DNA from 3 places in the Verrucosispora sp. NA02020 genome. Region 3 is predicted to be linked to each of the others. Evidence: riboswitches for the same ligand, from Rfam matches in the RefSeq annotation. Region 3 holds a riboswitch; each other region holds the start of a gene.

Region 1 (7,170 bases), 750 kb from region 3:
GTTCTTGATGGCGTCCTTGAAGCGGTCGAAGAACTGCGGGTAGCGCATCGGCCGCAGGGTCAGGTCCATGCCGGGATCGAGCAGCAGGTGCCGCTCCCCCACGCCGGTGCTCGTGCTGGTGCTGGTCTCGGAGACGGTGGTCACTGGCATGCCTCGCAGCTCTCGGGGTTCTCCAGGGAGCAGGCCAACGCCTCGTCGTCGCTGACCGCCACGACCGGCGTGACGCTCGGGGTGACGGCGACAGTGGCCTGCTGGATCCGGGTCGCCGGACGCGACCGCAGGTAGTACGTGGTCTTCAGCCCGGACTTCCAGGCGTACAGGTACATCGAGGAGAGCTTGCCGATGGTCGGCGCGCTCAGGAACAGGTTCAGCGACTGCGACTGGTCGATGAAGGGGGCGCGGGCCGCCGCCAGGTCGATCAGCGCCCGCTGCGGCAGCTCCCACGCAGTCCGGAACAGCTCGCGTACGTCGGCGGGCAGCTCGACCACGCCCTGCACGGAACCTTCGGCGCGCTTGATCTGCTCCCGGATCGGGGCCGTCCACAGCCCGCGCGCCTTCAGTTCGCGGACCAGATAGGTGTTGATCTGGAGGAACTCGCCGGACATCGTCTCGCGCTTGAACAGGTTGGACACCTGCGGCTCGATGCACTCGTAGCAGCCGGCGATCGAGGCGATGGTGGCGGTCGGGGCGATCGCCACCAGCAGCGAGTTCCGCAGGCCGTGCCGACCGATCGTCTCGCGCAGCGCGGCCCACCGCCCGGTCTGGCCGACCTCGGCGCCCCACAGGTCCGGGTGCAGCTCACCCCGGGCGGCGCGGGTCTCGGCGTACGCGGGATGCGGGCCGAACCGCTCGGCGAGCCCGGACGAGGTCTCCAACGCGGTCAGGAAGATCTCCTCCTGCACGCGGGTCGACAGCTCCCGGGCGGCCGGGGAGTCGAACGGCAGGCGCAGCGTGAAGAGCGCGTCCTGGAGGCCCATCAGCCCGAGCCCGACGGGGCGCCAGCGCGGGTTCGACGCCGCCGCCTGCTCGGCCGGGTAGTAGTTGATGTCGATCACCCGGTCCAAGAACACCACGGCGGTACGCACCGTCGCGCGCAGCCGCTCCCAGTCGACCCCGTCCGCGGTGACGTGCGCGCCCAGGTTGACCGACCCGAGGTTGCAGACCGCCGTCTCGGCGTCGTCGTTGACCTCCAGAATCTCGGTGCAGAGGTTCGACAGGTGGATGGTGTTGCCCGGGGCACCGGTCTGGTTGGAGAGCCGGTTCGAGGCGTCCTTGAAGGTCATCCACCCGTTGCCGGTCTGCGCGAGCGTCCGCATCATCCGGCCGTACAGGTCGCGGGCCTTGACGGTCTTGACCGCCTTCTTCTCCGCCGCGCGGTACGCCTCGTCGAACGCCTCACCGAACAGGTCGGGCAGCTCGGGGGCGTCCGACGGGTCGACCAGCGACCAGTCGCCGTCCGCCTCGACCCGGCGCATGAACTCGTCCGGAATCCAGTTGGCGAGGTTCAGGTTGTGCGTACGCCGGGACTCCTCGCCGGTGTTGTCCCGCAGTTCGAGGAACTCCTCCACGTCCGGGTGCCACGGTTCGAGGTAGACGCAGGCCGCGCCCTTGCGACGGCCGCCCTGGTTGACCGCGGCCACCCCGGCGTCCAGTGTCTTGAGGAACGGCACGATGCCGTTCGACCTGCCGTTGGTGCCCCGGATCAGGGCGCCCCGACCGCGCACCCGGGACCAGGAGATGCCGATGCCACCGGAGAACTTGGACAGCTTCGCGACCTGGTGGTAGCGCTCGTAGATGGAGTCGAGCTCGTCGCGCGGCGAGTCGACCAGGAAGCACGAGGACATCTGCGTGTGCCGGGTGCCGGAGTTGAACAGCGTCGGCGAGCTGGGCAGGTAGGCCAGGCTGGACATCAGCCGGTAGAAGCCGATCGCCTCGCCGGGCGTCTGGGACAGGCCGCAGGCGACCCGCAGCAGCCAGTACTGCGGCGTCTCCACCACGAGCCGGGTCTGCGGGTGCCGCAGCAGGTACCGGTCGGCGACGGTGCGCAGGCCGAAGTACTCGAAGCGCAGGTCCCCCGCCGGGTCGACGGCGTCGTCCAGCTTGCGGGCGTTGCGGGCCACGAACGCGGCGGTGTCGTCGCCGATCAGGCCCAGGCCGTGTGCGTACCGGATGGACTGGCTGAAGCTGGCCACCTGCTGTCCGCGGACCTCCTTGTCCACGTACGCGGCCAGCAGTCGGGCCGCCAACTTCGAGTACTGCGGCTCCTCACCGATCAGTTCGGCCGCGGTCTGGATGGAGAGCTTGTCCATCTCGGCCGTGGTCGCGCCGTCGTACAGCCCGCTGATGGTCTTCGTCGCCACCCGCAGCGGGTCGATCTCGTCCAGGTCGGCGACCCACCGCTCGACCGCCTTGACGATCTTGTTGACGTCCACCGGCTCGGTGTCGCCGTTCCGCTTGCGGACCTGCATGACGTGCCGGCGTTGCTCCGGCCCCGCCTGCTCCTGGGTCACCGTCATGTTCCCCTCCTCACGCCTGTCCCCGAGATCGTCGGGTCCGCGCGGGAGGACGCCGCCGGTCTGCCGACGGCACTGCTGCCGTGACGACCAGCTCCTGGCGTCGGCCGTCCCACGCGGCCTTCGACCGCCGCACACGTCGCGTGCGGCGCGCTGGCAGGTCTTCGGACTCGTGGGCCTGATGCTCGCGCCTACTGGCCGTCGCTTCCCAGACCTGGCGGGTCCAGTGCGTGATGACGGCGGTCGTTCCCACTCACCGCTGCGGGGCAGTCCCGGATTCACACCGGGTTCCCTCTTGCCTCGACCGCCGTGGAGCGGCGGTCGAACCAGCTACGGGGCACACCATATATGGGTGCGGTGCGGAGATGGCAACACCAGATGCTGTGCCGGGCGTGTCGCGTGTCAGATGACGGGCATCCCGGCGACCGTCGGCCGGGTACTCGATCATGCCCACTAGCATCGTCGCGTGCAGACTGCGGCCGGACCCGGCGACCGACGGACACTGCTCGACGTCCTCGTCCAGGCCGCAGATCGCGCACCCGACCAGGTGGTCGTGCACGTTCGCGAGGACGGCACCGAGCGCACCGTCACCGTGCGGCAGTTGCGGGACGAGTCGCTGCGGGTGGCGGGCGGCTACCGGGCGGCCGGCGTGATCCCCGGCACCCCGGTGATCCTGGTCGCCGACGCCGGCGACGACTTCCAGCCGCTGTTCTGGGGGGCGCTCGCCGCCGGGCTGGTCCCGGTGCCGCTGCCGCCCGAACCGGCCCGGGTACGGGCGGTGCGCGAGCTGCTCGCCGACGCGGTGACCGTGGTGGACGACGCCACCGGGGCGGTCGCCGACGGGCTGGCGGGCCTGGTGCTGCGGCTGGTCGACCTGCGTACCAGCCCCCCGCTGGAGGAGTCGTTCGCCGCCGACCCCGACGACGTGGCGTTCCTCCAGTTCTCCTCCGGCAGCACCGGCACGCCGCGCGGGGTGGAGCTGACCCACGCCAACGTGCTGGCCAATGTGGAGCAGTCCCGGCTGGCCAGCGGCGCCGGACCGGACGACGTGCTGGTCACCTGGATGCCGTACTTCCACGACATGGGGTTGATCGGCACTCACCTGACCCCGCTGGCCATCGGGTGCACGCAGGTCCGCGTACCTCCGATGGCGTTCGCCAAGCGCCCGGCACTGTGGTTCACCGCCGCCCACCGGCATCGCGCGACCCTGCTCTCGGCGGCGAACTTCGCGCTGGCGCTGGCGGTCCGCCGGGTCCCGGCGGATCTTCTCGCCACGCTCGACCTGAGCCGCGTCCGGTGCGTGGTGGTGGGCGCGGAGCCCATCTCCCCCACGGTGTGGCGGGCCTTCCTGACGCACGTCCGCCCGACCGGGCTCGCCCCGGCCGCCCTGCGACCGGTGTACGGCCTGGCGGAGGCGACCCTCGCGGTGACCTTCCCGCCGCCCGGGGAGGTCGCCGCGCCGCTGGTGCTGGACCGTGCCGCGCTGAGCCGGGGCCGGGCGGTGAGCACCGCGCCGGGTAGGCACGCGGTGGAGCTGATGGACCTGGGACACCCCGTGCCCGGCTGCGAGGTACGCGTCGTCGACGAGCGGCACCGTCCGCTGCCCGAGGAGCGGGTGGGCCTGGTCGAGGTACGCGGCCCGAACGTGGCGCGCGGCTACCACCGGGATCCGCAGGCCAGCCGGGAGACCTTCGTGGACGGCTGGCTGCGCACCGGTGACCTGGGCTTCCAACGCGCCGGCCGGCTCTGTGTGACCGGCCGCGCGAAGGACGTGATCTTCGTCAACGGCCGGACGTTCCACGCGTCCGACCTGGAGGCGGTGGCCGCCGCCACCGCCGGGCTGCCGGCCACGATGACCGCGGTGGTCGGCTGCACCGACCCGGACAGCGGCGGCGAGCGGATCGTGGTCTTCGTGGCCTGGGCCCGTCCGCCCGCCGGGGCAGCCGTGGTGCTCGACGCCACGCGGGCCCGGGTCGCCGAGGCGGCCGGGCACCACGACGTGCGGGTGCTGCCGCTTCCGCCCGGCGCGTTCGCCCGCACCACCAGCGGCAAGCTGCGGCGGCGACGGATGCGCGAACGCTACCTGGCCGGTGACTTCGCCGAACGGGAACGCCGCTGGCACCTGGCGGCGACCAGCCGCCCACGCCCGTCGACGTCCGACCCCGCGCCACCGGCGACCTCGACGGACCCACACCCGGTATCCGCGCCGCCGTCCTCGGGGCCGCTGTCCCGGCGACGGGTCGAGCAGGTCGTCCGGGCGGTCTGGGCCCGGGTGCTGGACCGGCCCGCCGACACCATCGCGGCGGACGACCGCTTCCTGGCCATCGGCGGGTCGTCGCTCACGGCGATGGAGGTGCTGGCCGGGCTGGAGGACGCCCTCGGCACCACGTTCGATCCGGCGGACCTGCGGGACTGTCCCACCGTCGCCGCGCTCACCGACCGCATCCTGGCCGGGCCGTCGGCGACCCGGACGGCACCGCTCGGGAGTCCCGTCCCACCGGCACCGGACGACCGCTCCGGCGCGACGCCGCTCGCGGTCATCGGGATGGCCTGCCGGTTCCCCGGCGCGGACGACCCGGACGAGTTCTGGCGCGGGCTCGTCGACGGCGTCGACGCGGTGCGGCCGGTGCCGGAGCACCGGTGGACGCCGCAGGACGGCCGACCTCGCTGGGGGTCCTTCCTGGACGACCCGATGCAGCTCGACGCGGACTTCTTCGGGCTCTCCGACGAGGAGGCCCGGCTCACCGACCCGCACGCCCGACTGTTCCTGGAGATCGGGTACGAGGCGCTGGAACGGGCCGGGTACGCCGGCCCGCGCCGGCAGGGTCGACGTGTCGGCGTCTTCGCCGCCGTCGGCGAGAGCGCCTACCCCGAGCTGCTGGCCGCCACCGGTGCGGTGACCGGACCATCGGCGCTGGTCGGCAACCTGCGCAATCTCGTCGCGGCCCGGCTGTCGCAGACGCTGGACCTCGTCGGCCCGGCGATCGCGGTGGACACCGCCTGCTCGTCGGCGCTGGTCGCGCTGCACCTGGCCGCGCGCAGCCTGGCCACCGGCGAGTGCGACATCGCGGTGGTCGGCGGCGTGAACCTCAACCTCACCGAGACCGCCTACCGGCTGCTGGACGCCGCCGAGGCGTTGTCGCCGACCGGGCGGTGTCGCGCCTTCGACGCCGACGCCGACGGTTTCGTGCCCGGCGAGGGCGGTGCGGCGCTCGTCCTGTGCCGCCCCGACGACGCGTACGTCGCCGGGGACCGGGTGCTCGCGCTGGTCGCCGGCACCGCCGTCGGCAACGACGGCCGGTCGTTGAGCCTGCTCGCCCCGAATCCGCAGCGGCAGTGGGAGGTCATCGCCCGCGCGTACGCGGACGCCGGGCTCGACCCGGCCGCCGTCTCGTACGTCGAGGCGCACGGCACCGGCACCGGCCTCGGTGACCCGGTGGAGGCGCGGTCACTGGCCGCCGCGTTCCCGCCCCGCCCCGACGGCACGCCCCGCTGGCTCGGGTCGGTCAAGACCAACCTGGGGCACCTGCTCAACACCGCCGGCATGCCGTCGCTGCTGAAGGTGGTGCTGGCCCTGCGGCACCGGCAGTTGCCGCCGTCGCTGCACCACGTCCGGCCGTCCACGCGGTACGACCTCGACGCCGCCGGTTTCACGGTGCTCACCGAGGCACGCCCGTGGACCGCACCCGGACCGCTGGTCGCCGGCGTGAACGCGTTCGGTTTCGGCGGCACCAACGCGCACGCCGTCCTGCGCGAGGCGCCGCCCCGGAAGCCCGTACCGCCGCCGGACGGCACCGGCGCGCACCTCGTGACGCTCACCGCGCGATCGGCGGCCGCGTTGCGGCGCAGTGCCCTCGACCTCGCCGGGCACCTGCGCGCCCGGGGTGACCTCGACGTGGCCGACGTGGTCGCCAGCGCCGGCACCGCCCGTGACGACGCGCCGTACCGGTTGGCGCTCGTCGCCGACGACTCCGGGCTGGCGGACCGGTTGGCGGCGGCCGCGACCGCGTACCGGGACGAACCGGTCGGCCGGCGGCCACGCATCGTCTTCGCCTTCCGGGGCGACGGATCGCCGCCGGCCGCACCGGCGGTCCGTGACCTGCACGACCGGCTCCCGGTCTTCCGGGCCCTGCTGACCGGGGCCTGCGCCGCCGCCGGCCCGGTGGCGGGACGACCGCTGCTCGCCTGGTGCCTGCACGACGGGGCGGAACGGACGGACCAGCGGGTCAGCGCCCCGGCGGGCGTGGTGGTGGCCCTGGCCCTGGCCGGGCAACTCGACGCCTGGGGGGTGCGGCCCGATGCGCTGCTCGGACACGGTGTGGGTGAGCTGGCGGCAGCCGCCGCCGGGGGCGCGCTGGGCATCGCCGAGGCGGTCCGGCGGTCGGTCGCGCTCGCCGATCCGGCCGCCGCCGGGGACGGCCCCGCCGACCGGGACGACGACGGGTACGCCCTCGCGGCGCTGCGGGGCGTGCCGGTGTTCAGCCCGGCGGCCGGGCGGTGGGATCCGCCGGACCCGCTGCGGTGGGCCACCGGGGCGGCGAGCGGAGCGCAGTGGCGTGCGGTGTGGCGACGGCTCCACGACGACGGGTACGACACCGTGGTCGAGCTGGGCGTCGCCGACTCCACCCGGGACACTGCCGCCCTGGCGCCGGACTCC
Region 2 (7,170 bases), 2.2 Mb from region 3:
GCCAGCCGGTCCTGGAGGTTCTGGTAGGCCGTTCCGTACTCGCTGGTCCAGAACGCACCGATCGTGCCGGTCAGGCTGCCGCTGGTGTACCACGGGATCGGGCTCGACCCGCCCAGCGTCTTCGCCCAGTCCGGGGCGTGGATGCCGCCGACCACCCGCAGCCGGGCGTGCATCCCGGCCGCGTTCGCGGCGGTGACCGCCAGGTCGATCGCGGTGGTGTCGAGCGCACCGCCGTGGTCGGTGCCGGCCTGCTGCTGCGGTTGCAGGTCGCTCCAGTTGACCCGGATGACGAAGCTGTCCACCACCGGCGCGTACGCACCGGTGGCCGGCTCGGCCCGGTCGACCAGGCCGCTCAGCGGCGGCTTGAGGGTGACCGCCGTCGGGGTCGACGTCGACTGCGCCTGCGCCGGTACGGCGACCGCCGTGGCCGCCGTCACCGCGGTGACGAGTACCGCGAACCTTCTCACCCGGGAACCTCCTCGTGGCAGATGGAGCCCTCGGCGTCCGGAGGGACCCACCCGCGAGCCGGGGCGGCGTCGGCCGGACACCCGGGCACGAAGCGCCAGGATAGGGCTGAAGCGACCCGACGTCACCGGCGAAGATCGGCGGCGGTCCGGTCGTTTCCGGCCTGGCCGCTGGTCACCGTGCCGGTGTGTGGCCCGACCCGTTACGGTGTACCGACCGATCTTCACCTGGGGGTTCCCTTGAGCCGGTTCGAGCAGCTGCGGCACCGACTGCGCCGGGCGTACGACGGGGGACGCGAGTCGGTACGCGCGGCCAGGGACCGGGACCGTACCCGGCAGGCCGACCGTGCGGAGGAGTTCGCCCGGCCCATCCCCGAGCCCCGCGCCGGCAACGACGGCGAGGACGGCCATCCCTCGACGATCAGCCGGGACGACGCCGGGGTGCCGCACTCGTTGCGGATCGCCGCCGCCTGGTCGTGGCGGATCATCGTCATCGGCATCGTCGGCTGGGCGATGCTGCGGTTCATGGGCACCATCCGCGTCGTGATCGTGCCCCTGCTGGTGGCGCTGCTGCTCTCCGCACTGCTGGCACCCGCCGTCGGCTGGCTGCTGCGGGCCCGCTTCCCCCGTTCGCTGGCCACCGCCGTGGTGCTGATCGGTGGACTGGCCGCCGTGGTCGGCACGCTGACCATGGTGGTCAGCGAGTTCGTCACCGGCCTGCCCGACCTCAGCCGCAACGCGGCCGACGGCATCGGTCAGATCCAGAACTGGCTGCGCGACGGGCCGCTGAACCTCTCCGACGGCACGTTGAACCAGTACATCCAAGCCGGGCAGAACTGGATCAACGAGAACACCCAGGCGCTGACCACCGGCGCGCTCTCCACCGCCGGCACGGTGGTGGAGATCTTCACCGGCGCGCTGCTGGTTCTCTTCGCCATGTTCTTCTTCCTCCGCGACGGCCAGCGCATCTGGCGGTTCATCGTGGGGATGTTCCCGGCCCCCGCCCGCTGGCGCCTCGACGACGCGGGCAGGGCCTCGTGGCAGACCCTGGTCGCCTACGTGCGGGCCACCGTGCTGGTGGCGTTCATCGACGCGGTGGGCATCGGTATCGCGCTGGTGCTGTTCGACGTGCCGTTCGCCTTCGCCCTGGCCGCGCTGGTCTTCCTCGGCGCGTTCATCCCGATCGTCGGTGCCACGCTCTCCGGCGCGGTGGCGGTGCTGGTCGCCCTGGTGGACGGCGGCTGGGTCACCGCGCTGTTCATCCTCGGCGCGGTGATCGTGGTGCAGCAGGTCGAGGGGAACGTCCTCCAGCCGTGGATCATGGGCAAGGCGGTGGCGCTGCACCCGCTGCCCGTGGTGCTGGCGGTCACCGCCGGTGTGGTGCTCGACGGCATCTTCGGCGCGCTCATCGCCGTACCGCTGATCGCCGTGCTCAACACCGCGGTCCGGCGGCTGGCCCGACGCCTCCCGCCGGCCGAGCAGCCACCGCCCCCGGAGGCGGTCGTGGTCAAGGCCACCACACCCTGACCCTTCCGGTCCTCTCGGGTGTGCGGTCCGTCGGCGGCGCCCGCCGGTGGGTGGCTCCCACCGGCGGGCACCACCGGTCAGGCGTCGCTCGGTGCGGGCGTCGGCCCGTCGGCGGCCAGTTCGGCGCGGACCGAGGCGGCGGCCCGGACCAGCGCGGTCAGTGCGGGACGGACCTCGTCGTAGCCCCGGGTCTTGAGCCCGCAGTCGGGGTTGACCCAGAGCCGGTCCGGCCCGACGACCGCCGCCGCCCGGCGCAGCGCGGTGACCACCTCGGCGCCGTCGGGCACCCGGGGCGAGTGGATGTCGTAGACACCCGGCCCGATGCCCCGGGTGTAGCCGACGGTGGCCAGGTCGTCGAGGATCTCCATCCGGGAACGGGACGCCTCGATGCTGGTCACGTCGGCGTCCAGGGCGTCGATGGCGGGCAGCACCTCGCCGAACTCCGAGTAGCACAGGTGGGTGTGGATCGCCGTGGCGTCGGCGACGCCGCTGGTCGCCAGTCGGAACGCCGCCACCGACCAGTCCAGGTAGCCGGCGTGGTCCCGGCGGCGTGGTGGCAGCAGTTCCCGCAGGGCGGGCTCGTCGACCTGGATGATCCGGATGCCCGCCGCCTCCAGGTCCCGCGCCTCGTCACGCAGGGCCAGGGCGACCTGCCGGGCGGTCTCCGCCAGCGGCTGGTCCACCCGGACGAACGACCAGGCCAGGATGGTCACCGGACCGGTGAGCATGCCCTTGACCGGCCGGTCGGTGAGGGACTGGGCGTACCGGGACCAGGTCACCGTGATCGGTGCGCGCCGGGTCACGTCGCCGTACAGGATCGGCGGGCGTACGCACCGGGAGCCGTACGACTGGACCCAGCCGTGGGCGGTGGCGGCGAAGCCGTCGAGGTGTTCGGCGAAGTACTGCACCATGTCGTTGCGCTCCGGCTCGCCGTGCACCAGCACGTCCAGCCCGAGGCGTTCCTGTTCGGCCACCACCTCGGCGATCTCGGCCCGCATCCGCTCGGCGTAGCCGGCCGCGTCCAGGCGACCGGCCCGGTGCTCGGCCCGGGCCCGGCGCAACGCCTCGGTCTGCGGGAACGACCCGATGGTGGTGGTCGCCAGCGCGGGCAGCCCGAGGCGTCGGCGCTGGGCCTCGGCGCGCTGCGGGTACGGGCCGCGTCGGGTGTGCTCGGGCCGCAGGGCCTCCAGGCGGGCACGGACCGCGTCGTCGCGCCACTGTGCCGGCACCGGCGCAGGCGCGGCGGGCAGCTCGCCCACCCCGTCGCGCAGCACCCGACCGAGCGCGACCACCTCGTCGACCTTCTGACGGGCGAACGCCAACCGGTCCCGTAGCCGGGGGTCCAGCTCGGTCTCGGCGGCCAGGTCCACCGGCACGTGCAGCAGCGAGCAGGAGGTGGACACCGCGACGGTGTCGGCGAGCCCGGTGAGGGTGGCGCCGACAGCCGCAGCGGCCCGCAGGTCGGTCCGCCACACGTTGCGGCCGTCGACCAGCCCGGCGACCACGGTCCGGCCCGGCAGCGCGCCGTGGCCGGCGAGCCGGTCCAGGTCACCCGGTCCGGCGACCAGGTCCAACCCGATCGCCTCGATCGGCGTGTCCAGCAAGGCGGGCAGCGCATCGCCGAGTTCGCCGAAGTAGGCGGCGACGAACAGGCGGGGCCGGTGGGTCAGCGCGCCGAGGCGGGCGTAGGCGGCGCTGAGGGCGCGGATCTCGGCGTCGGACCGGTCGCCGACGTACGCCGGTTCGTCGAGCTGCACCCACGGCACCCCGACGTCGGCGAGCGCGGTCAGCAGGTCGGCGTAGACGTCGACGAGGTCGTCCAGCCGGTCGAACGGGCGGAACCCGTCCGGCGCGTCGGCGGTGGGCTTGGCGAGCAGCAGCAGGGTGGCCGGGCCGACCAGCACCGGACGGGTGGTGATGCCGAGCGCCCGCGCCCGCCCGTACTCGGTCAGGGGCGTGTCGGCCCGGGCGGCGAAGGCGGTGTCCGGGCCGATCTCGGGCACCAGGTAGTGGTAGTTGGTGTCGAACCACTTCGTCATCTCCAGCGGCGGCTCCTGGGCGGTGCCGCGTGCCATGGCGAAGTAGGTGTCCAGCTCACCGAGGCCGAGCCGGCGGAACCGGTCGGGTACGGCGTCGACCGTGACGGCCGCGTCGAGCACGTGGTCGTAGAGCGAGAACGTGTTGGACGGTACGGCGGACAGGCCGGCGTCGTGCAACGTACGCCAGGTCTCCTCGCGTACCTGCGCGGCGGTGGCCCGCAGGGTCGGCTCGTCGATGCGGCCGGCCCAGTAGCCCTCGACCGCGGTCTTGAGTTCACGGCGCGGGCCGATGCGCGGATAGCCGAGCACGGTGCTCGTGCCGAACGGAGTGGTCATGTCGCCAGGGTTCCCTTCCCTCGAGGTCCGGCGGTACGGCTCCGGGGAAGGCTGGGGAGGGCACGGTGCGACGACCGACCTCGCCCGGGCCCTCCCGCGAGGCCGACGGCGGCGTGCGCGGCTGCGCACGCGGCACGGGCAGGTCTTCGGACTCGTGGGCGCGACCGGCTGGGCCGGTCTCCTACTGGCCGTCGCTTCCCGGACCCGACAGGGCGTCCAGTGCGTGTGACGGCGGTCGTTCCCACTCACCGCTGCGGGGCAGTCCCGGACTCACACCGGGTTCCCTCTTACGACGCCTCGACCGGACGGCCGGGGCGAACCAGTACCGTCTCGGATCCTAGCGTCCGGATCACGCGTGACGACCGGCGCGCGGGTGTGATGTCCGCACGGCGACACGGGGTCGAGCGGAGCGTGAACAACGACTCATCCGGCTTCCGCTGGCGTGATCTTGGTGTTAGCTTTTTGCAAAGGCTTGGCAAGAACAACGACTTTGCGTGGGAGAGCGGTGAGCGTCACCACCCTGCCGACGAGCCCGACGGACGTGCTCGGTGTGGCGGCGCAGCGCCGCCGGACCGGCCTCTGGCTGCTCGCGCTGACCCTCGGCCTGGTCCTGACCGGCCTGGTCGCGGTCGGGGCCGGGGCGATCGGCATCCCGCCGCTCACGGTGGCCCGGATCATCGGGCACCAGCTCGTCGGCGTGCCGGGCGAGGTGAGCTGGACCGGACCGCAGCAGGCGATCGTCTGGCAGGTCCGACTGCCCCGGGTCCTGCTCGGCATGCTGGTCGGCGCCGGGCTGGCGGTCTGCGGCGTGGCCTTGCAGGCCATGGTCCGCAACGTGCTCGCCGACCCGTACCTGCTGGGGATCAACTCCGGCGCCTCCAGCGGCGCGGCCGCCGCGATCCTCTTCGGCGCCGGCGCCGGCTTCGGCCAGTACGCGCTCTCCACCAGCGCGTTCGTCGGCGCGCTCGGCGCCTCGCTGCTGGTCTTCCTGATCGCGCGCAGCGGCGGCCGGGTCACCTCCATCCGGCTGCTGCTGGCCGGCGTCGCCGTCGGGTACGCGCTGTACGCCACCACCAGCTTCCTGATCTTCGCCTCCGGATCCGCCGAGGGTGCCCGGTCGGTGATGTTCTGGCTCCTCGGGTCGCTGGGCCTGGCCCGCTGGAACGCCCTGCTGCTGATCGCCGCCGTGGTGCTGATCGGCACCATCGGATACCTGACCGTCGTCGGACGGCGGCTCGACGTGCTGGCCATCGGCGACGAGACCGCGCACACCCTGGGCGTCTCGCCGGACCGGTTCCGCCTCCGGCTGCTCGTGCTGGTCTCGCTCAGCGTCGGCATCCTGGTCTCCGCCGCCGGCAGCATCGGTTTCGTCGGCCTGGTCGTGCCGCACCTGGCCCGCCGCATCGTCGGCGCACCGCACGTCCGGGTGGTGCCGGTGGCCGCGCTGCTCGGGGCGATCCTCCTGGTCTGGGCCGACGTGCTGGCCCGGGTGCTGCTGGCACCGCAGGAGATCCCGATCGGCATCATCACCTCCCTGCTCGGTGCCCCCTTCCTGCTGGTCCTGATCCGCCGTCTGCACGCCTCCGGCGCCTGAACGCCCGTCCGTCAAGGAGAACCGATGTTGAAGGCACGCCGCCTCGCCACCGCCGCCGCCTCCGCGTGCGTGCTGCTCGTCGCCGGGTGCGGCGGCGGCGCCGACGGACCGACCGACGCCGCCCCCGGCTACCCGGTCACCGTGACCAACTGCGGCGTGGACGTCACCTTCGACGCCCCTCCGCAGCGGATCGTGCTGCTCAAGAGCGCCGCCGTGCCGTACCTGCACGCGCTCGGCGTGCTGGACCGGGTCACCGCGCGGGCGGGGCAGTACCCGAAGGAGTACTACGACGCGGCGACCCAGGGCGAGCTGGACCGCATCCCGTTGCTGACCGACAAGACCGACACCAGCGGCCACCTCCAGATCTCCAAGGAGGTGGTGATCAGCCAGGAGCCCGACCTGGTCCTCGGCGAGGTCGACAACCTCTCCCGCGACACCCTCGCGGCGGTGGACATCCCGCTGCTGGAGGAGCCGGCGATGTGCCCGGACAGCACCGCCGTGCCGAGTTTCGACGACATCTACCGGCAGATGGAGACGTACGGCCGGGTGTTCGGCCGCCAGACCGAGGCGTCGACTGCGGTCACCGCGCTCCAGGACCGGATGACGAAGGTCCAGGCCGAGGCGGGCAGCGGGTCCGGACGCACCGCGGCGGTGCTCTATCCGACCGTCGGCGGCGGCACCACGTACGCGTACGGCACCGGCAGCATGGCCCACCCGCAGTTGACGGCCGCCGGTTTCCGCAACGTCTTCGGCGACGTCAAGGAGCGGGTCTTCGAGGTCACCGTCGAGGAACTGCTCGGCCGCAACCCGGACGTGCTGATCCTGCTCTACGGCGACGGCGACCCCCGCGCGGTCGAGCAGGGGCTCACCGGGCTGCCGGGCGCGCAGCAGCTCAACGCGGTCCGCAACGGCCAGGTCATGACCCAGTTGTTCAACTTCACCGAGCCGCCGACGCCGTTGTCCATCGACGGTCTGGAGCGGATCGTGCAGCGCTTCGGGAACGGCTCGTGATCGAGGCCACCGACGTCACGTGGCGCTACGGCGCGAATCCGGTCATCGACGGGGTCAGCGTGACCGCCCGGCCGGGTCGGGTCCTCGGCCTGATCGGGCCCAACGGCAGCGGCAAGACCACGCTGCTGCGGTTGCTCTACGGCGCCCTGCGCAGCCGGACCGGGCAGGTCGTGGTGGACGGCGACGCGTTGGTCGCCCT
Region 3 (7,170 bases):
CAGTTCGGCGCGGCCCGAGCGTTCCTCGGCGCGGGTGTGCCGCACGACGGTCAGCATCCCCATGAGGCCGGCACCGATGATCACGTAGAGCCCGTACTGCCCGGCGAGAAACCGCTCGACGGTCAGGTCGTCGAAGCCGAAGCCGGGTCCGCCGAACAGCGCTCCGGCGGGGCTGGAGGTGAAGGCGGTCAGACCCGCCAGGTCCTGCGGGGTCTGGGCGACGGCCTCCAGCGCGGTGGTGAAGTACGCCATCAGCAGTGGCAGGCCCAGCGTCCACGCCGGGAACCGCAACCGGTCCCGGCGCAGCATGAACCTGAGCAGGGTGCCGGTCCCGGTGGCGGAGGAACCGGTGCGTACCGGGCCGCGCGGCGTCGTCGTGGTCATCACGCCACCTCCGTGGCCGAGGCGTGCGCGGGCTGGTCGCCGTAGTGACGCAGCAGCAACTGCTCCAAGGTCGGCGGGCGGACGGTCAGTCCTTGCACCTCCAGGTCGCCGAGCCGGCGCACCACGGCGGCGAGGTGTTCGCCGTCGACCTCGAAGCGGAGGTGGCCGTCCTCGGCCCGCAGTCCGTGTACACCGGCCATCCCGGCCACCGCGTCGGCGGGCTGGTCGGTGACCACGTCGACCGACGTACGGGTCAGGTGGCGTAGCTCGGTCAGCGAGCCGGTCTCGACGATGCGTCCCTGCCGGATGATCGAGATCTGGTCGGCGAGCACCTCGACCTGCGCGAGGATGTGACTGGACAACAGCACCGACCGGCCGGCCTCCTTGGCCTCGCGGATGCACTCCTGGAACACCGCCTCCATGAGTGGGTCAAGCCCCGCGGTGGGCTCGTCGAGCAGCAGCAGTTCCACGTCGCTGGCGAGCGCGGAGATGAGCGCCACCTTCTGCCGGTTGCCCTTGGAGTAGGTGCGGCCCTTCTTGCTCGGGTCCAGGTCGAAGCGTTGGCACAGTTCGTCGCGGCGGACCGGGTCGGCACCGCCGCGCAGCCGGGCGAACAGGTCGATCGCCTCGCCGCCGGTGAGGTTCGGCCACAGTTCCACGTCGCCGGGGACGTACGCGAGCCGACGGTGCAGGGACACCGCGTCCGCCCACGGGTCACCGCCGAGCAGCCGGGCCTGGCCTTCGTCGGCGCGCAGCAGGCCCAGCAGGATCCGGATGGTGGTGGACTTGCCGGCGCCGTTGGGGCCGAGGAAGCCGTGCACGGTGCCGGCGGCGACGTGCAGGTCCAGCCCGTCCAACGCGCGGACGCGGCCGAAGGACTTGGTGACGTGTCGGATGTCGATGGCAGCAGTCATCGCGGGAGACCTCGTTCGAGGAAGGCCCGGCACACCGGGCCGGAACGGATGCCGCCGACCGGTGGGACCGGCGGTGGAAGGAGGGGCCACGCCCAGAGGGCAATGTGGTGACTACGGTGCAGCGGTGTCCGCGCCGGGGGCGGCAGGCGGATCCGGGACGTACATCAGGTACTCGTCGAGCATCGACCGGTCGACGAGCAGCCCTTCGGTGAACAACTCCAGGGCCGGCAACGTGAGATCGTCGATGTAGCGGCGGAACAGGGCCGCGAACTGGTCCGGGGCGGCACCGGCTCCGTGCAGGGTGAACCAGAGCACCATGCTGCCGGTGGCCTGGTAGGCCAGATACCGCGCACGGGCGGCGGGGTCCCGGCTGGGCTTGATCACACCGGCGGACTCGGACGTGGAGAGGTATTCCTCCGCGTCGGCGATCATGTGCTCGATGAGTGTGGCCACCAGCTCACCACCGGCCTGCATGCTGCGCAGCAGGTATCGCACGATCGGCGCGTACTGCTCGACCTCCGCCAGTTGCGCCAACAGGGTCGTGCCGGTGCCGTCGGTCAGTGTCTTCGCCTTCTGCTCGCGCATCACGGCGAGCACCTGTTCGTCGCAGGCGCGACGCAGGCCGTCCTTCGAGCCGAAGTGATGAACGATCAGACCGGCGGCGACACCGGCGTCGGCGGCGATGGCGCGCAGCCCGGCACCGAATCCCTCCCGAGCGAAGCGGGAGATGGCGGCGTCACGGATACGGCTCGCGGTGGCGAACTCGCCACCGCGCCCTGCCGACATCACGTCGTCCGACGCCACGACACCAGATTAAACACCCGTTCAACGATCCCGCAATGGCCGTCCCGGGGCAGGCGGAGCCGACGTGGACTCCCGCCATGATCTAGGCCACTGACGGTGCTGCCTGCGTTGGTTAGGGTGACCTCGCCGTGGTGCTCGGGAAGCCGGTGTGAAACCGGTGCGGCCCTCGCCACTGTGATCGGGATGCTGGAGGCCACCGCAAGGTCACTGGGCGTATGCCTGGGAAGGCCGGCCACCGGCGCACCACCCGTCAGCCAGGAGACCGGCCACGGCACCTGTACGACCCGTCCACGAGGTGCTGGAAGGTGGTCCCGCTATGCGGTTCCCTGCGTCCTGGCGCGTTGCCGCGCCGCTCTCCGTCATGCTCGCCCTGGTCGGCGGATGCTCCGCGACCGGCCACAGTGAGCCGACTGCCACGGCCCCCGCCGCCGGGCCGGTCTCGGTGACCAACTGCGGCACACCGGTCACGGTCCCGAGCCCTCCGGCGCGGGTGGTGACGATGAACCAGCCTGCCACCGAGATCATGTTGGCGCTCGGCCTGGAGGACCGCATGGCCGGCACCGCCTACCTCGACGACGAGGTGCTACCCGAGTACGCCGCCGCGTACGCGAAGGTGCCGGTGTTGGCCAAGGAGTACCCGTCGAAGGAGAAGTTGCTCGAACTGGAGCCCGACTTCGTCTACGCCTCCTTCGCGAGCGCGTTCGGCGACGAGGGGGCCGGTGACCGCGCCGACTGGCAGAAACTCGGCGTGGGCACGTACGTCTCCGCCGCCGGATGTCCGAAGGAGACGCGACCGGCGAAGCTGGCGATCGACGACGTGTTCACCGAGATCCGGGAGATCGCCACGATCTTCGGCGTCGCGGAGCGGGCCGAGACGCTGATCGCCGACCAGAAGCAGCGCATCGCGAACGTGTCGGCGGGCGCGAAGGGCACGCGGGTGCTCTGGTGGGACGGCGGCAACGACGCGCCCAGTGCCGGCGCCTGCTGTGGCGGCCCGGCGATGATCATGTCTGCGGCCGGGGTCACCAACGTCTTCGACGACCTGACCGGCAGTTGGGCCGACACCAACTGGGAGGCCGTCGTCGAGCGCAACCCCGACGTCATCGTGCTCGTCGACGCGAGCTGGGACACCGCCGCCGACAAGCAGGCGTTCCTCGAGAAGCACGCGGCGCTCAGGGACCTGCCGGCCGTCAAGGGCAAGCGGTACGTCACCCTGGCCTTCTCCTCCACCGCGGCCGGGGTGCGGAACGTGCTCGCCGTGGAGGCGCTGGCCCGGGGCGTCGGCGGGGTGAGCAGCTGACCACCGTCACCACCCGGCCGGCGCAGACTACGCCGGCGAAGCCGGTCCGAGCGGTGCGCATGGTGGCCGTGGTGGTCGTACTCGCGGGTGGCCTGGTGTTGTCGGTGGGCGCGGCCGTGACGGTGGGGCCCGCAGACCTGTCGCTGGGCACCGTGTGGCTGGTGATCACCGATCATCTCGGCCTGACGAGCGCCGACGTGCCGCTGCTGCGCGACCACATCGTGTGGGAACTGCGGCTGCCGAGGGTGCTGGGCGCCGCCGTGGTCGGGGCCGGCCTCGCCGCCTGCGGGGCGGTCATGCAGACCGTCACCCGCAATCCGCTCGCCGACCCGTACCTCCTGGGTGTCTCCTCGGGGGCGTCGCTGGGTGCCGTGGCCGTCCTGGTCCTGGGACTCGGCGCGGGTGCCGTGGCGCTCACCGGGGGCGCGTTCGTGGGGGCGCTCGCCGCGTTCGCCGTCGTGGTCGCCGCCGCCGGCCGGCGCGCGGTCCTGCGACCGACCCGGGTGGTGCTGGCCGGCGTCGCCGTCGCGCAGCTCTGCGCCGCGCTGACGACGTTCGTGATCATCTGGGTGGCCCATCCGCATGCCACCCAGAGCATCACCTTCTGGCTGTCCGGCTCGCTCGCCCGCGTCGACTGGACCGCACTGGCGTGGGCGACGCCGCTGCTCGCGGTGGGGTTCGCCGTGATCCTCCGGTTCGCCCGCGCGCTCAACGCGTTCGCGTTCGGCGAGGAGGCCGCCGCCGCCCTCGGCGTGGACGTCCGGCGTGTCCGGTGGCTGCTGCTGGTCACCACGGCGCTGCTGACCGCCGTGCTGGTCTCGATAAGCGGCGCGATCGGGTTCGTCGGCCTGATCCTGCCGCACGCCGTGCGGCGGTTCACCGGCCCCGACCACCGGCGGCTGCTGCCGGTCGTGGTCCTCGCCGGAGCGATCTTCCTGATCTGGGTGGACACCGCGGCCAGGACCCTGTTCGACCCCCGCGAGCTGCCGGTGGGCGTGCTGACCGCCCTGCTCGGGGTGCCCGCGTTCGTGCTACTGCTGCGCCGAGGGGACCGGAACACCTGATGCTGGAGATCCGCGACGTCTCGTGGTCGGTGCCGGCCGCGCGACTCCTCGACGGCGTGACGTGCGCAGCGCCGCGCGGCACCCTGGTCGGACTGCTCGGCCCCAACGGGTCCGGCAAGACCACCCTGTTGCGGGTCGTCGCCGGGTTGATCGCCCCCCGATCCGGGACCGTGACCGTCGCGGGCGACGACGTGGCCGGGCTGCCGCGTGCCACCGCGGCACGGCGGATGGCCCTGCTCGCCCAGTACGCCGAGACCGACCTCGACCTGACCGCGCTCGACGTGGTGCTGCTCGGCCGCACCCCGCACCGCCGCTCCCGCTGGTCGGACACCGACACCGACCGGGCCGCCGCCGCCGACGCGCTCGACCGCGTCGACATGACCGGGTACGCCCACCGCCGCTGGCAGACGCTCTCCGGCGGGGAACGCCAACGGGTCCAACTCGCCCGGGCCCTGGCCCAGGAACCGCAACTGCTCCTGCTCGACGAGCCCACCAACCACCTCGACATCGGCCACCAGCTCCAACTGCTGGGCCTGGTCCGTCGCAGCGCCGTCACCACCCTCGCCGCCCTGCACGACCTCAACCTGGCCGCGATGTTCTGCGACCTCGTGGTGGTGCTGCACCACGGTCGGGTCGTCGCCACCGGAACGCCTGCCGACGTGCTGACGCCTGCGCTGCTCGCCGACGTGTACGCCGTGGACGCCGACGTGACGGTCCATGATGGACGACCGGTCATCACCTACCGGGCCCCGGCAGTATGAACGTCCTGCTCGTCTCGCGCGGGGCGGCCCACCACGGCGGCCACGACGCGATCCACCGCCTCGCCGCAGCGGTCGCCGAGGCCGTGGGCGTACCGGTGCGGGCCTGTTTCCTCGACGGCGCCGAGCCCTCCCTGCACGTCGCCCTCGACGCCGTACCGGAGCATGACGAGGTCCTGCTCGTGGCCGTGCACCTGCCGCCCGACCGGTACCTCGACACCTGGCTCCGCCGCGCGGTGGCCCACTGGCGTACCACCCGGGACCGGCAGGTACGCGTGCTGCTCGCCCCGCCGTTGGCGACACAGCCCGCGCTGGTCACGGCAGTCAGCGACGCCGTCACCGGCGACCACACCACGCTCGACGGCAACCCCGGACCGTTCCGCAGCCCCGCCTGGTCGCAGATCACCCGACACCGCCGACACGTGCTGGTGTGCCGTGGGCCGCGCTGCACCGCGTACGGCGCCAACCAGGTCGCCGCCACCCTCGGCGACCGCCTGAAGGCGAACGGCCTCGGCGACGACGACGTCCTGGTCACCTCGACCGGCTGCCTGTTCCCCTGCAACCTCGGGCCGCTCGTCGTCGTGCATCCCGACGACACCTGGTACGAACACGTCGACGCGGACCTCGCCGTCCTCATCGCCGACGTGCACCTGCGCGACGGCACACCGGTCGACGGCAGACGCCCACGCGACTCGTGACCGCGAAGCCCGGTACGGTTATCGACGGTCGTCATGGCGTGGGCGTCGGCCCGGACGGAAGCGTCCTGGGGCGACGGGTCGGGAAGGAGCGGGTGTGGTGCGGCGCAGAGCCCTCGTGGTCCGAGGCGGATGGGCGGGTCACCGGCCGGTCGAGGCGACGGAGCTGTTCATCCCGTTCCTCGAACGCAACGGATACGAGGTACGGGTGGAGGAGTCGACGGAGGTCTACGCCGACGCCGCCGAACTGGCCGCCACCGACCTGATCGTGCAGTGCATGACGATGTCGCAGATCACCGGGGAGCAGGTGGCGGGCCTGGCGGCGGCGGTCGTCGCCGGGACGGGTTTCACCGGCTGGCACGGCGGCATCGTCGACTCGTTCCGGGCCTCCTCGGACTACCTGCACCTGGTGGGCGGCCAGTTCGCCGTCCACCCCGGCGTCGAGCCGTGTGCCCGTGGCGGCGGAGAGCAGGACAGCTTCCTGCCCCACTCGGTCACGATCACCGACCTCGGCCGGAACCATCCGATCACCGCCGGGATCGAGGACTTCGACCTGGTCACCGAGCAGTACTGGGTGCTGCACGACGACTTGATCGACGTCCTGGCCACCACCACCCACCCGACTCGGGAGTGGCACCCGTGGCACCGGCCGGTCACCTCGCCGGCGATCTGGACCCGCACCTGGGGAGCCGGGCGGATCGTCGTGACGACTCCGGGACACAGCCTCGACGTGCTGGAACACACGGCCGTCCGTACCGTCATCGAGAGGGGAATGCTGTGGGCGACCCGCACGGCGTCGGCATCGTCGGTCTCGGGGTCATCTCCCGCGCGTACCTGAGCACGCTCGCCCACCACCCCCGGGTCCGCGTCGTCGCGGTGGCCGACCTGGACGCGGCCCGGGCTTCCGCTGCCGCCGCGACCATTCCCGGCGCCGAGGCGGTGAGTGTCGAGCGGCTGCTCCACCACCCCGAGGTGGCGACGGTGCTGAACCTGACGATCCCGGCGGCGCACGCCGAGATCTCGGGCGCGGCGATCGACGCCGGACGGAACGTCTACGTCGAGAAGCCGCTCACCGTCACGTTCCCGGAGGCCCGGTCGCTCATCGACCGGGCCTCGTCGGCGGGCGTCCGGGTCGGATGCGCGCCGGACACCGTCCTGGGCACCGGTACGCAGACCGCCCGGGCGGCGATCGACGGTGGACTGATCGGCCGCCCACTCTCCGCGTCGGCCGTCATGGTCACTCCGGGCCAC

Evidence for each region. A riboswitch is a leader RNA that binds a small molecule or an ion and turns the genes downstream of it on or off. The one in region 3 is predicted to bind cobalamin.
Region 1: linked by a shared signal. The riboswitch ahead of HUT12_RS14825 (ribonucleoside-diphosphate reductase subunit alpha) and the one ahead of HUT12_RS11650 (ABC transporter substrate-binding protein) in region 3 are both predicted to bind cobalamin.
Region 2: linked by a shared signal. The riboswitch ahead of metE (5-methyltetrahydropteroyltriglutamate--homocysteine S-methyltransferase) and the one ahead of HUT12_RS11650 (ABC transporter substrate-binding protein) in region 3 are both predicted to bind cobalamin.

What each region holds. Positions count from the first base shown of each region.
Region 1 covers NZ_CP054923.1:3,391,304-3,398,473, reverse strand. Annotated here, with positions in the region: gene HUT12_RS14830 (ribonucleotide-diphosphate reductase subunit beta) at 1-150, opposite strand, end outside; gene HUT12_RS14825 (ribonucleoside-diphosphate reductase subunit alpha) at 141-2,516, opposite strand; cobalamin riboswitch at 2,651-2,859, opposite strand; gene HUT12_RS14820 (non-ribosomal peptide synthetase/type I polyketide synthase) at 2,980-7,170, shown strand, end outside.
Region 2 covers NZ_CP054923.1:4,847,883-4,855,052, forward strand. Annotated here, with positions in the region: gene HUT12_RS21190 (hypothetical protein) at 1-467, opposite strand, end outside; gene HUT12_RS21195 (AI-2E family transporter) at 705-1,991, shown strand; gene metE (5-methyltetrahydropteroyltriglutamate--homocysteine S-methyltransferase) at 2,069-4,366, opposite strand; cobalamin riboswitch at 4,486-4,705, opposite strand; gene HUT12_RS21205 (iron ABC transporter permease) at 4,872-5,960, shown strand; gene HUT12_RS21210 (ABC transporter substrate-binding protein) at 5,985-6,971, shown strand; gene HUT12_RS21215 (ABC transporter ATP-binding protein) at 6,968-7,170, shown strand, end outside.
Region 3 covers NZ_CP054923.1:2,640,802-2,647,971, forward strand. Annotated here, with positions in the region: gene HUT12_RS11635 (ABC transporter permease) at 1-384, opposite strand, end outside; gene HUT12_RS11640 (ABC transporter ATP-binding protein) at 384-1,298, opposite strand; gene HUT12_RS11645 (hypothetical protein) at 1,410-1,883, opposite strand; partial or broken gene HUT12_RS33350 (TetR family transcriptional regulator) at 1,917-2,084, opposite strand; cobalamin riboswitch at 2,215-2,388, shown strand; gene HUT12_RS11650 (ABC transporter substrate-binding protein) at 2,419-3,402, shown strand; gene HUT12_RS11655 (iron ABC transporter permease) at 3,474-4,466, shown strand; gene HUT12_RS11660 (ABC transporter ATP-binding protein) at 4,466-5,227, shown strand; gene HUT12_RS11665 (ferredoxin) at 5,224-5,922, shown strand; gene HUT12_RS11670 (ThuA domain-containing protein) at 6,017-6,757, shown strand; gene HUT12_RS11675 (Gfo/Idh/MocA family protein) at 6,697-7,170, shown strand, end outside.